Regions from separate parts of the Arthrobacter sp. SPT-J7 genome, predicted to be linked through region 1. Evidence: riboswitches for the same ligand, from Rfam matches in the RefSeq annotation. Region 1 holds a riboswitch; the other holds the start of a gene.
What was found. A riboswitch is a leader RNA that binds a small molecule or an ion and turns the genes downstream of it on or off. The one in region 1 is predicted to bind cyclic di-AMP.

Region 1 (4,403 bases):
CCACCTCCGGTGTGGCCTGTCCGGTGGCGGCCGCGAAGCCGGCGGCGTAGCCCACCACGAAGGTGGTCAGCGGCGCAGCGGGACGGACCACGCTGTGGGCGGCCACTCCTGCCAGCCCCAGCACGGCGTCGATATCCACCGGCATGTCCTCGAGTTCCAGCGCCTGGAGCAGTTCGCTGACATACGGGGAGAGCTGTTCGGCCGCTCCGGACACAATGGCCTCCGATCCGCCCGGTGCGCGGGCTAGGACAACGTTTGTTTCAGGCTACGGTGCGGGCCGGGCAATGCCAAAGCGGCCCGCGTCCTGCCAGGTGTCCACGTCGGAGGTGTGCCTCGCGGCCCGCTCCAACGGGAGCTCGACCGCCTGCAGCTTGTCCAGCAGCCTTCGCACCGGTTGGCCTTCCAGCCCGGCCGCTCCCCCGGCCTTTTGCACCGCTGCCACCAAGGCTGCACTGTCCGCACAGCAAGCCAACTGCTGCCGTTTGCCGTCGGTGTCCACCGGGATCCAGAGCTTCGCCTGCGGCGCGCGGGCGGCACCGCCCAGCAGCAGTTCCGGCAGCCCGGCCAGCCACGGCATATCGCAGGCAAAGAGCAGGGTGAACGGCGCCCGGCCCGGGACGCCGTCGTCGTCCGGTGCCACAGCCGGTGCGCCGTCGTCGTCGTCCGGCGCAGGAGCCGGTGCGCCGCCGTCGTCGCCCGGTGCAGGAGCCGGTGAACGGCCATCTGTCTCGGCCGCCAGAGCCTGCACCCCGGCCGCGATGCCCGCTGCCGGACCGGAGAACGGCGGGTCCTCCCGGGTCAGCAGAAGCCGGGGCGGTCCGGAAGCCACCGACCGGCGGAAAGCGTCCACTTCCTCCAGCAGGTCCTCCGGGCCCACGACGGCGATCCGCCGGGCGCCGTGGACAGCCTCCAGCGTGCGGCGCAACAGCGTGGACCCGTCCAGTTGCAGCAGGGCCTTGGGGCTTCCGCCCAGCCGCGAGGATCGGCCGCCAGCCAGCACGACGGCGTCGAATTCGGGAGCAGTCACGCGGCGGTATGCCTGTCGAGGAACTGGCTCCAGGCGGGGGCCGGCCGGTCCAGATCGCGGATCCGCCAGCGCGCACCGCTAGGCGGGCGGGGCGTGAACCGCAGGCTCCAGCCCATCTGGGCCAGTGTGCGGTCGCCCTTGGCGTTATTGCAGCGCAGGCAGCAGGCCACTAGATTCTCCCAACTGTCCGCACCTCCGCGCGAGCGCGGCCTCACATGGTCCACCGTGGTGGCCGTCTTGCCGCAGTAGGCGCACAGGTGGTTGTCCCGGCGCAGCACTCCGCGGCGGGTCACGGCGGTGTCCTGATTGTACGGAATCTTAATGTACCGGTTAAGCAGGATCACCGAAGGGCGGCCCAGAATGTCGTTCGGCCCGACGACGGGATCACCGTCTTCCGCGATCACGCTGGCCTTGCCGGTGAGCACAAGCAGCAGCGCCCGGCGGAAGGTGACGACCGCCAGCGGTTCGTATCCAGCATTCAGAACGAGTGTGCGCATGCACATTCCTCTAGGTGTGGCCAACCCGACCGGTGCTTCAGCTCCGGTCGGGGACTGGATTTTCTGCACTAACAGTCAAAGAGTATGACGGTCGATACGTTCTGCGCTAACTTTTTTCGCTGTTGGTGGGCAGTTTCGACCGGAGCAGCCAGATGTTCGCCGGCTGTTCTCCGGTCCTCGGCGGATCAGGCGGGCGGCCGCCGTTAGGCCAAAAACGGCACCGGCCCCGGTCCACGCTGGGCATGTACCGGGGCCGGTGGACGGTCTAGCAGACCGGAAAAGACCGAAGCCTAGTTGACGCGGATGGCGACGTAGCCGGATCCCACATCGGCGCTGGCCAACGCGGTGGTGTAACCGGTCCAGCCGCCGTGGACGGCCTGGCCGTTGCCCACGTAGATGGCGATGTGCGCAACCCCGGCGCCGCCGTCGGAGTAGTAGAGCAGGTCGCCCGGCTGCGGGGTGGAAACCTGCGTGCCGTAGCTGAGGAACTGCGCCGGGGCGAGGTCGCCCACCGACTTACCGGCGGCGCGGAGGGCCTTCTCCACCATGGCGGTGCAGTCCTGCGAAATACCGATCTGGCCGTAAGCGGAGGAGACCAGGGTGGAAGCCACGCCACTGGCGGAGGCGGTGGCGGGTGCGGGTGCGGCGGCCTTGGCAGCTGCGGGCTTGGCGGCTGCGGGCTGCGCTGCGGCCGCCGGGGCGGCTTCCTGGACCGCAGTCTGTGCTGCGTCTGCCGCTTGCTCGACAACCGGCTCCACTTCCTGGGCCACGGCTTCGACCACTGGCTCCGGCTTAGGGGCCGGAGTCGACGTGATGTCGGGGCGCGAGAAGGTCAGTTCGACAGCACTGGAAGCCTGGACCGTGTCCACCTGCACGCGGCTGGGAACGGACACGGTGGACGCAGTGCGTTCGATGGTGGCTGACTGCGCGGGGATGCCGGCGGTCAGGGCCAATCCGGAGGCGGCAGCAATAACGGCTGCGGAGCGCCCCATGGATCCGGCATTGGATGAGACGGCTTTGGAAATCGTCTCCAGCGGGTTAGTGCGGACGGAAACGGCGCGGTGGCGCCCGGTGACGGTGTTATTGAACACGTTAAAGGCCTCTCCCAATGCCTGCGAGGTGAGCTGTCGGATTCGGATGGGAGTGCACCCGGCCGTAGTCCTCCCCGGCAAAAGCCTGAGAGCCCTACGACTTAACCCCAAGGGTTCCTGTACGGAACCCGAATTTGGTTCCCCCGCCTCTGCCCGCGAAGTTTTTGCGAACGAACCCTGGATGGTGGCAGAGCTCGGCAATCCACCCAGAGGTACCAGCCGCTGGCAGCTGGAACGAGTAACAGCGTATACGATGCAGCGAGCATTGTCACGTTCTGATCACGGAACGGTGATCTTTAGGTTACGGAGGTTGCCCCATACGCACCGAAAAGGGGATTCAGGCGCCCGTCGCACCGCCGCAAGCGGGGTTTAAGGACCGACGGCGCGCCCCGAAAGGCACGCCGCGATACACCCCCTAGAGAGGGCCTCAGGAAGGCCCTTAGCCCGCCGGGCGGATGAACACCGGTCCGGAGCCGATGTAGGCGCTGCCCAGCACGGTGCTGTAACCGGCCCAGCCGCCGTGGACGGCCTGGCCGTTGCCAACGTAGATGGCCACGTGGGCCACGCCGGCGCCGCCGTTGGCGTAGTAGATGATGTCGCCCGGCTGCGGGGTGGAGACCTGCGTGCCGTAGGCGAAGAACTGTGCCGGGGCGAGGTCGCCGACCGAGAAGCCGGCCGCGCGCAGCGCGTTCTCAACCAGTGCGGTGCAGTCCTGACCCACACCGATCTGGCCGTACGCGGCAGCGACGATGGCGCCGGCCACGCCGCTGGCGGCAGCTTCGCCGCTCTTTTTGCTGGACTTGCCCTTGTTCGATGCGGCATCGTCGCCGGTCGTCGGGTTGATCTCGTTCGAGACGGGCTGGACCACGGTCTGCGGTGCCGGGGTGGACGTAATCCGAGCACGTTCGAAGGTCAGTTTCACAGCCGGCGAAGCCTGCACGGCTTCCACCTGGATGCGGGCCGGGGCGTCGACGCTGCGGTCGGCGCTGACGGCCTGAGCCGGAATGGCACCGGTTAGAACGATGCCGGTAGCAGCGGCGATAACGGCACCTTGGCGTCCAACAGTTCCGGCGTTTGCGGAAACAGCCTTGGAAATCGTCTCAAGCGGGCTGGTGCGGACAGGGGTCGCACGGTGGCGGCCCGCAGTAATGCTCTTGGACACGGTTGTACCTCTCCCAAATGCCTGCGAGGTGAGCTGTCGGGTTCGGATGGGAGTTCATCCGGCCGGTCGGCTTCCGGGCTGGTGGCCCGGGCCTGATCGGCTTTACCCCAAGGACGTCCTGCGACGTCCGGGAAGTGGTTCCCCCGCCTCTGCCATGCGATTCGGTGCGAACGAACTTCGGGCGACGGCAGAGTTCGGCATTCCGCCCGAAGGTGCCTGGCAGTTGCTGCCAGGCACAGGTGAAACCTTATAACAGTTTGGCGACTGAGTCACATTCCGGTTACGGCGTGTCAATCAGAGCCAGCCGGTGGGGTCCACCAGCTTGCCGTTGACCATGACTTCGAAATGCAGATGGCAGCCGGTTGAGGCTCCAGTGGTGCCGCTTTCGCCCAGAACCTCGCCCCGCGCCACGGTGGCGCCCACCGTCGTGTCGATGGTGCTCAGGTGGTTGTATGTGGTCTCCAGGCCATTGCCGTGGTCCACCACAATCCGGTTTCCGCCACCGCCGACCTGGAACCCGGCTTCGACGACTGTGCCGCCGGCCGCGGAGTGTACCGGCGTACCGCAGGGTGCCCCGTAGTCCTGGCCGGTGTGCAATTCTCCGGCGTAACCGGTGATGGGGCTGA
Region 2 (4,403 bases), 100 kb from region 1:
CCGGCCGCAAACGCGACCCACATCGCGGCACCCGAAGTGGGCTCCGCCGTCGTTGTTCCTCCGGAACCCACCTGGCTGAGGCCGTAAATCAGCCCGCCGAAGCCAATGGCGGAGAGCACCACGGACGGCACGTCCAGCGGAACCTGCCTGGGCTCGCTGACGTTCTGGATCTTCCGGTTGCCGACCAGCAGCATGGTCAGCGCGATCGGCAGCACCAGCCAAAACATCCACCGCCAGGACAGCGCATGCAGGATGAGGCCGGAGATGGTTGGGCCGATCGCCGGTGCCACCGAAATGACAATCGAGACGTTGCCCATGGTTTTCCCGCGGTCCTCCGCTGGCACCAGGTTCATCAGCGTGGTCATCAGCAGCGGCATCATGATGGCCGTGCCCGACGCCTGCACCACCCGCGCCACCAGCAGTACCTCGAAGCCGGGAGCCAGGGCGGCCAGCAGTGTGCCCGACGAGAACAGCAGCATCGCCGCGGTGAAAACCTGCCGCGTGGTGAAACGCTGAAGTAGGAAGCCGGTGACCGGGATGACCACCGCCATGGTCAGCATGAACGCGGTGGTCAGCCATTGGGCCGCGCGGGCGCTGATGTGCAGGTCTTCCATCAGGTCGGTCAAGGCCACGGACATGATGGTCTCGTTCAGGATCACCACAAAAGCGGAAACCAGCAGGATGCCGATCACCTTGCGGTTGCGGCGTGATTCATCTGCCGTCAAGCCGCCGCCCTGGGCCTGCCCGGGCCGCGCCGAGGCACTATTCGTCGACGGTTCATTACTCACGGGAGAATCCTCGGGTGGGAGTGCGTGCTGTTGTGGTCGGCCGCCGAAGGGCCAAGAGCGCCGGCGAAAACGGCGGAATAGTAGTCTAACCCTCGGTCAGCAGGGCCTATTCCCGCTCCGCCTCATGCTCTGGCAAATCACGACGACGGTGCCCGGGCAGAGTCGCCCTGGAGTGGGGCGGGGGAGTGCGCTGCAGTTCCCGAAGCCAAGCCTCGGGGCAGAGTTGGTCCGCGCACCGCAAAGCGCGTAAAGAGGAGAAGCCCCGCCCCAAAGGGAGAAGCTTCGCCGGTTAAGGCAGCGGTTACCCGTCACGGAGGCAAGGTCTCGTTGTTAAAGAGGACCCGTTGTTAATAAGGAGAAGCTTCGCCGGAAAAAACACGGGGCCCAAAAAGAGGAGCCGGCCGGTTAAAGAGGAAAACCCGGCAGTTGACGAGGAGACGCCCCTATTTAAAGAGGAGAGGCCCCGTCGGCGCGTGGCCGACGGGGCTCCCTGTGGTCCTGGGCCAGCCGTTGGGGGGAATAGCCGGCCCAGGAAACTGTGGTGCTACTAGATGGTGTAGTAGCCGGTGACCGGCATGGCGCTCACGTCGTGAACCAGGGTGCCCTGGCTCGGGTTGAGCGCGCTGATCATCTTGCCGTCGCCGAGGTAGATGCCGATGTGGGCTCCACCGTTCTGCACGACCAGGTCGCCGGCCTTCGGGTTGCTGGTCGGCGTCAGGGCGCCGCCCTGCATTTGGCTGGTGCGGGGGAGATCGACGCCTACCTGGGCGTAAACCCACTGGGTGAAGCCGGAGCAATCCCAGCCGGAGGTGGAGGTGCCGCCCCAGACGTAAGGCGTGCCCAGACCCTGCATGGCGATGTCCACGATGCTCTGGTTGCTGGAAGCGAGCTCGATGTCGGTGCTGGCCAGCGAAACGGTGGCGGTGTCTGCCGGTGCAGCCTGGGTGGCTGCGGCAGCCACGCTGGCGCCTGCGCCGGAGCCCAGAGCAACCTGGCCGCCGGACTGGGTGCCCTGCGCGGAACCGGTCAGCGCGATCTGGTCGCCCGGGTAGATGATCGTGTAAGCGTTCAGCCCGTTGATGGCCAAGACATCCTGCACGTTCTTGCCGTACTGGGCGGCGATCGTGCCTACGGTGTCGCCGGAGACCACGGTGTGGGTGGCGGCGTCGGAAGCAGCTTCGGTGCTGGTGTTGGCCGGGGCGGCAACGGCGTCAGCAACATCGGCTGCACCGTAGGTCGGGACAGTGACATTGGCGGCAGCGTTGGCCGGCATGCCGACGCCCAGCATCAGGCCTCCGGCAGCCGTGACAACGGCGGCGCTGCGGCCGACGGTGCCGGCGTGGGATGAAACAGCGTTGGTCAGGCCGGCCACAGTGGTGTTGCGGACGGGGGTGGCGCGGTGGCGTGCACGGTTGTTTTTGAGCAGCAAGAAGTAACCTCTCCCAATGCTTACGAGGTGAGCTGTCGGATTCGGATGGGAGTCACCCGGTCGTGCGGTAGTGCGGCATGCACTCCACGCGACTTAACCCCAAGGGCCCCTAAGGGGCCCGGAAAGTGGGTCCCCCGCCTCTGCCAGATGTCTAACGAACAAACCCGGAAAGGTTGGCAGAGCTCAGCAATACCTTCCGAGGACGGCGGCTTGATCGCCGACGTGATCATTACGTTACATAACAGTTCGATAACTGTCCAAGCCCTGAAATTTACCTGTGGATAACCTGAAAGCCGGACAAGCGCAACGTCCCTCGGCCCGTTTATCGCCCACCCTACAAAGGCTGCTTGCTACAACTTTGGGAACAGACCTCCGTCGCTCACTCCGTTTTTAAGCCCATTTTCGGGCCTTCCGAGTGAAGATCATCACCAAATGAGCCCGCTCAATGGGTTTCCACAGCGCGCAAAACAACCCATTGTCGGAGCCCGACGGCGGGAGTAGGCTCCGGATTAACCGGGCCGCGTAACGGCCGGCGCTTCGGCTTGCGGCCGGCGGCGTGGCCCAGCCACTTCGGAGAGGAATGAAGCGCCATGCCCATCACCCGTGATCTGATCATCAACGGCGAGCACGTGCCTGCGGTTTCCGGCAAAACCACCGAGGACATCAGTCCCTACACAGGAGACTCTTACGCCACCGTCGCCGCCGCTGGTCCGGAGGATGTGACGCGGGCCGTCAACGCGGCGTCGTCGGCCTTCGACTCCTGGGCCGCCACGCCTCCGACCCAACGAGCGAAAATCTTCCTGAAAGCTGCCGATCTGTTGGAGGAGCGGCTGCAGCAGGGCATCGAGCTGATGGCCGGCGAAGTCGGTGGAGTAGCGGTCTGGGCCGGCTTCAACATCCAGCTGGCCGCCAACATCCTGCGCTCCGCCGCGGCAGCCACCACTGCTCCGCGGGGCGATGTGCTCGCCACCGATCTGCCGGGCAAGCTCTCGCTCTCGGTCCGCCAGCCCTATGGTGTGGTGGCGGCGCTGTCGCCGTGGAACGCTCCGTTCATCCTGGGCATCCGTGCCATAGCCATCCCGCTGGCCGTGGGCAATACGGTGGTGCTCAAACCCAGCGAGGACGCGCCGCTGGCCTGCGGACTGTTCCTCGCGGATGCCATGCTGGATGCCGGCCTACCGCCGGGGGTGCTCAACGTGATCACGAACGACCGCGCGGACGCCAACGACGTCGTCAGTACCTTGATCTCCGACCCGCGCGTCCGGAACGTAAATTTCACCGGTTCCACCAAAGTCGGACGGATCATCGGCACGCTGGCGGCACAGAACCTGAAGCCGGCGGTGCTCGAGCTCGGCGGCAAGAACTCGCTGGTGGTGCTGAAAGACGCAGACATCGACTACGCCGTCCAAGCCGCGGCCTTCGGCGCGTTCATGAACGCCGGACAGATCTGCATGTCCATCGACCGGGTGATCGTGGACCGCAGCATCTCGGATGAATTCTCTAGCCGTTTTGCGGAAAAGGTGGCCAAGCTTCCCACCGGCGACCCGATGAACCAGGCCACGGTCATTGGACCGCAGGTCAACCAAAGCTCGGCGGACCGGCAGTACGCACTGATCGACGACGCCGTTTCCAAGGGTGCGCAGGTGCTGGCCGGCGGGGAGAAGGCCGGCCAAGCCGTGGTGCCGGCGACGGTACTGTCCGGCATCACCGAGGAGATGCGGATCTACGACGAGGAGATCTTTGGTTCAGCCACCACGGTGATGGAGGTGGACGGCCCGGAGCAGGCGGTACAGCTGGCCAACGACACGAATTACGGGCTGACCTCTGGCGTGATCACCGAGAACCTGGCCGAGGGCTTTGAGGTGGCGCAGCGGCTCAAGACCGGCATCAGCCACGTCAACGACCAACCGGTGCAGGACGAGCCGATGGCCCCGTTCGGCGGCATCCAGGAGTCGGGCTACGGCAAATTCGGCGGCCAGGCCGGCATCAATTCGTTTACCGAGGAGCGCTGGATCACCATTCAGCAAAGCGGACACGCCCAGTACCCGTTCTAGTTTCAATCGCGGATCCGCACGGCGGTCTCGCGCATGTAGCGGTCTACATGGGCGTACGCGTCGCGGGTTAATGCTTTCCACAGCTCGACGGCGAGGCGCGGGTTTTCGCTCTCCAGCCGGCTGATCGCTTCG

Region 2: linked by a shared signal. The riboswitch ahead of AC5RWX_RS10405 (NlpC/P60 family protein) and the one ahead of AC5RWX_RS09940 (C40 family peptidase) in region 1 are both predicted to bind cyclic di-AMP.

What each region holds. Positions count from the first base shown of each region.
Region 1 covers NZ_JBNHFF010000005.1:71,041-75,443, reverse strand. The annotation lists gene AC5RWX_RS09955 (DUF6457 domain-containing protein) at 1-214, opposite strand, end outside; gene mobA (molybdenum cofactor guanylyltransferase) at 266-1,027, opposite strand; gene AC5RWX_RS09945 (HNH endonuclease) at 1,024-1,524, opposite strand; gene AC5RWX_RS09940 (C40 family peptidase) at 1,815-2,615, opposite strand; cyclic di-AMP (ydaO/yuaA leader) riboswitch at 2,620-2,794, opposite strand; gene AC5RWX_RS09935 (NlpC/P60 family protein) at 3,055-3,777, opposite strand; cyclic di-AMP (ydaO/yuaA leader) riboswitch at 3,781-3,954, opposite strand; gene AC5RWX_RS09930 (M23 family metallopeptidase) at 4,072-4,403, opposite strand, start outside.
Region 2 covers NZ_JBNHFF010000005.1:173,590-177,992, forward strand. The annotation lists gene AC5RWX_RS10400 (MDR family MFS transporter) at 1-788, opposite strand, end outside; gene AC5RWX_RS10405 (NlpC/P60 family protein) at 1,336-2,217, opposite strand; cyclic di-AMP (ydaO/yuaA leader) riboswitch at 2,222-2,406, opposite strand; gene AC5RWX_RS10410 (aldehyde dehydrogenase family protein) at 2,808-4,271, shown strand; gene glsA (glutaminase A) at 4,274-4,403, opposite strand, start outside.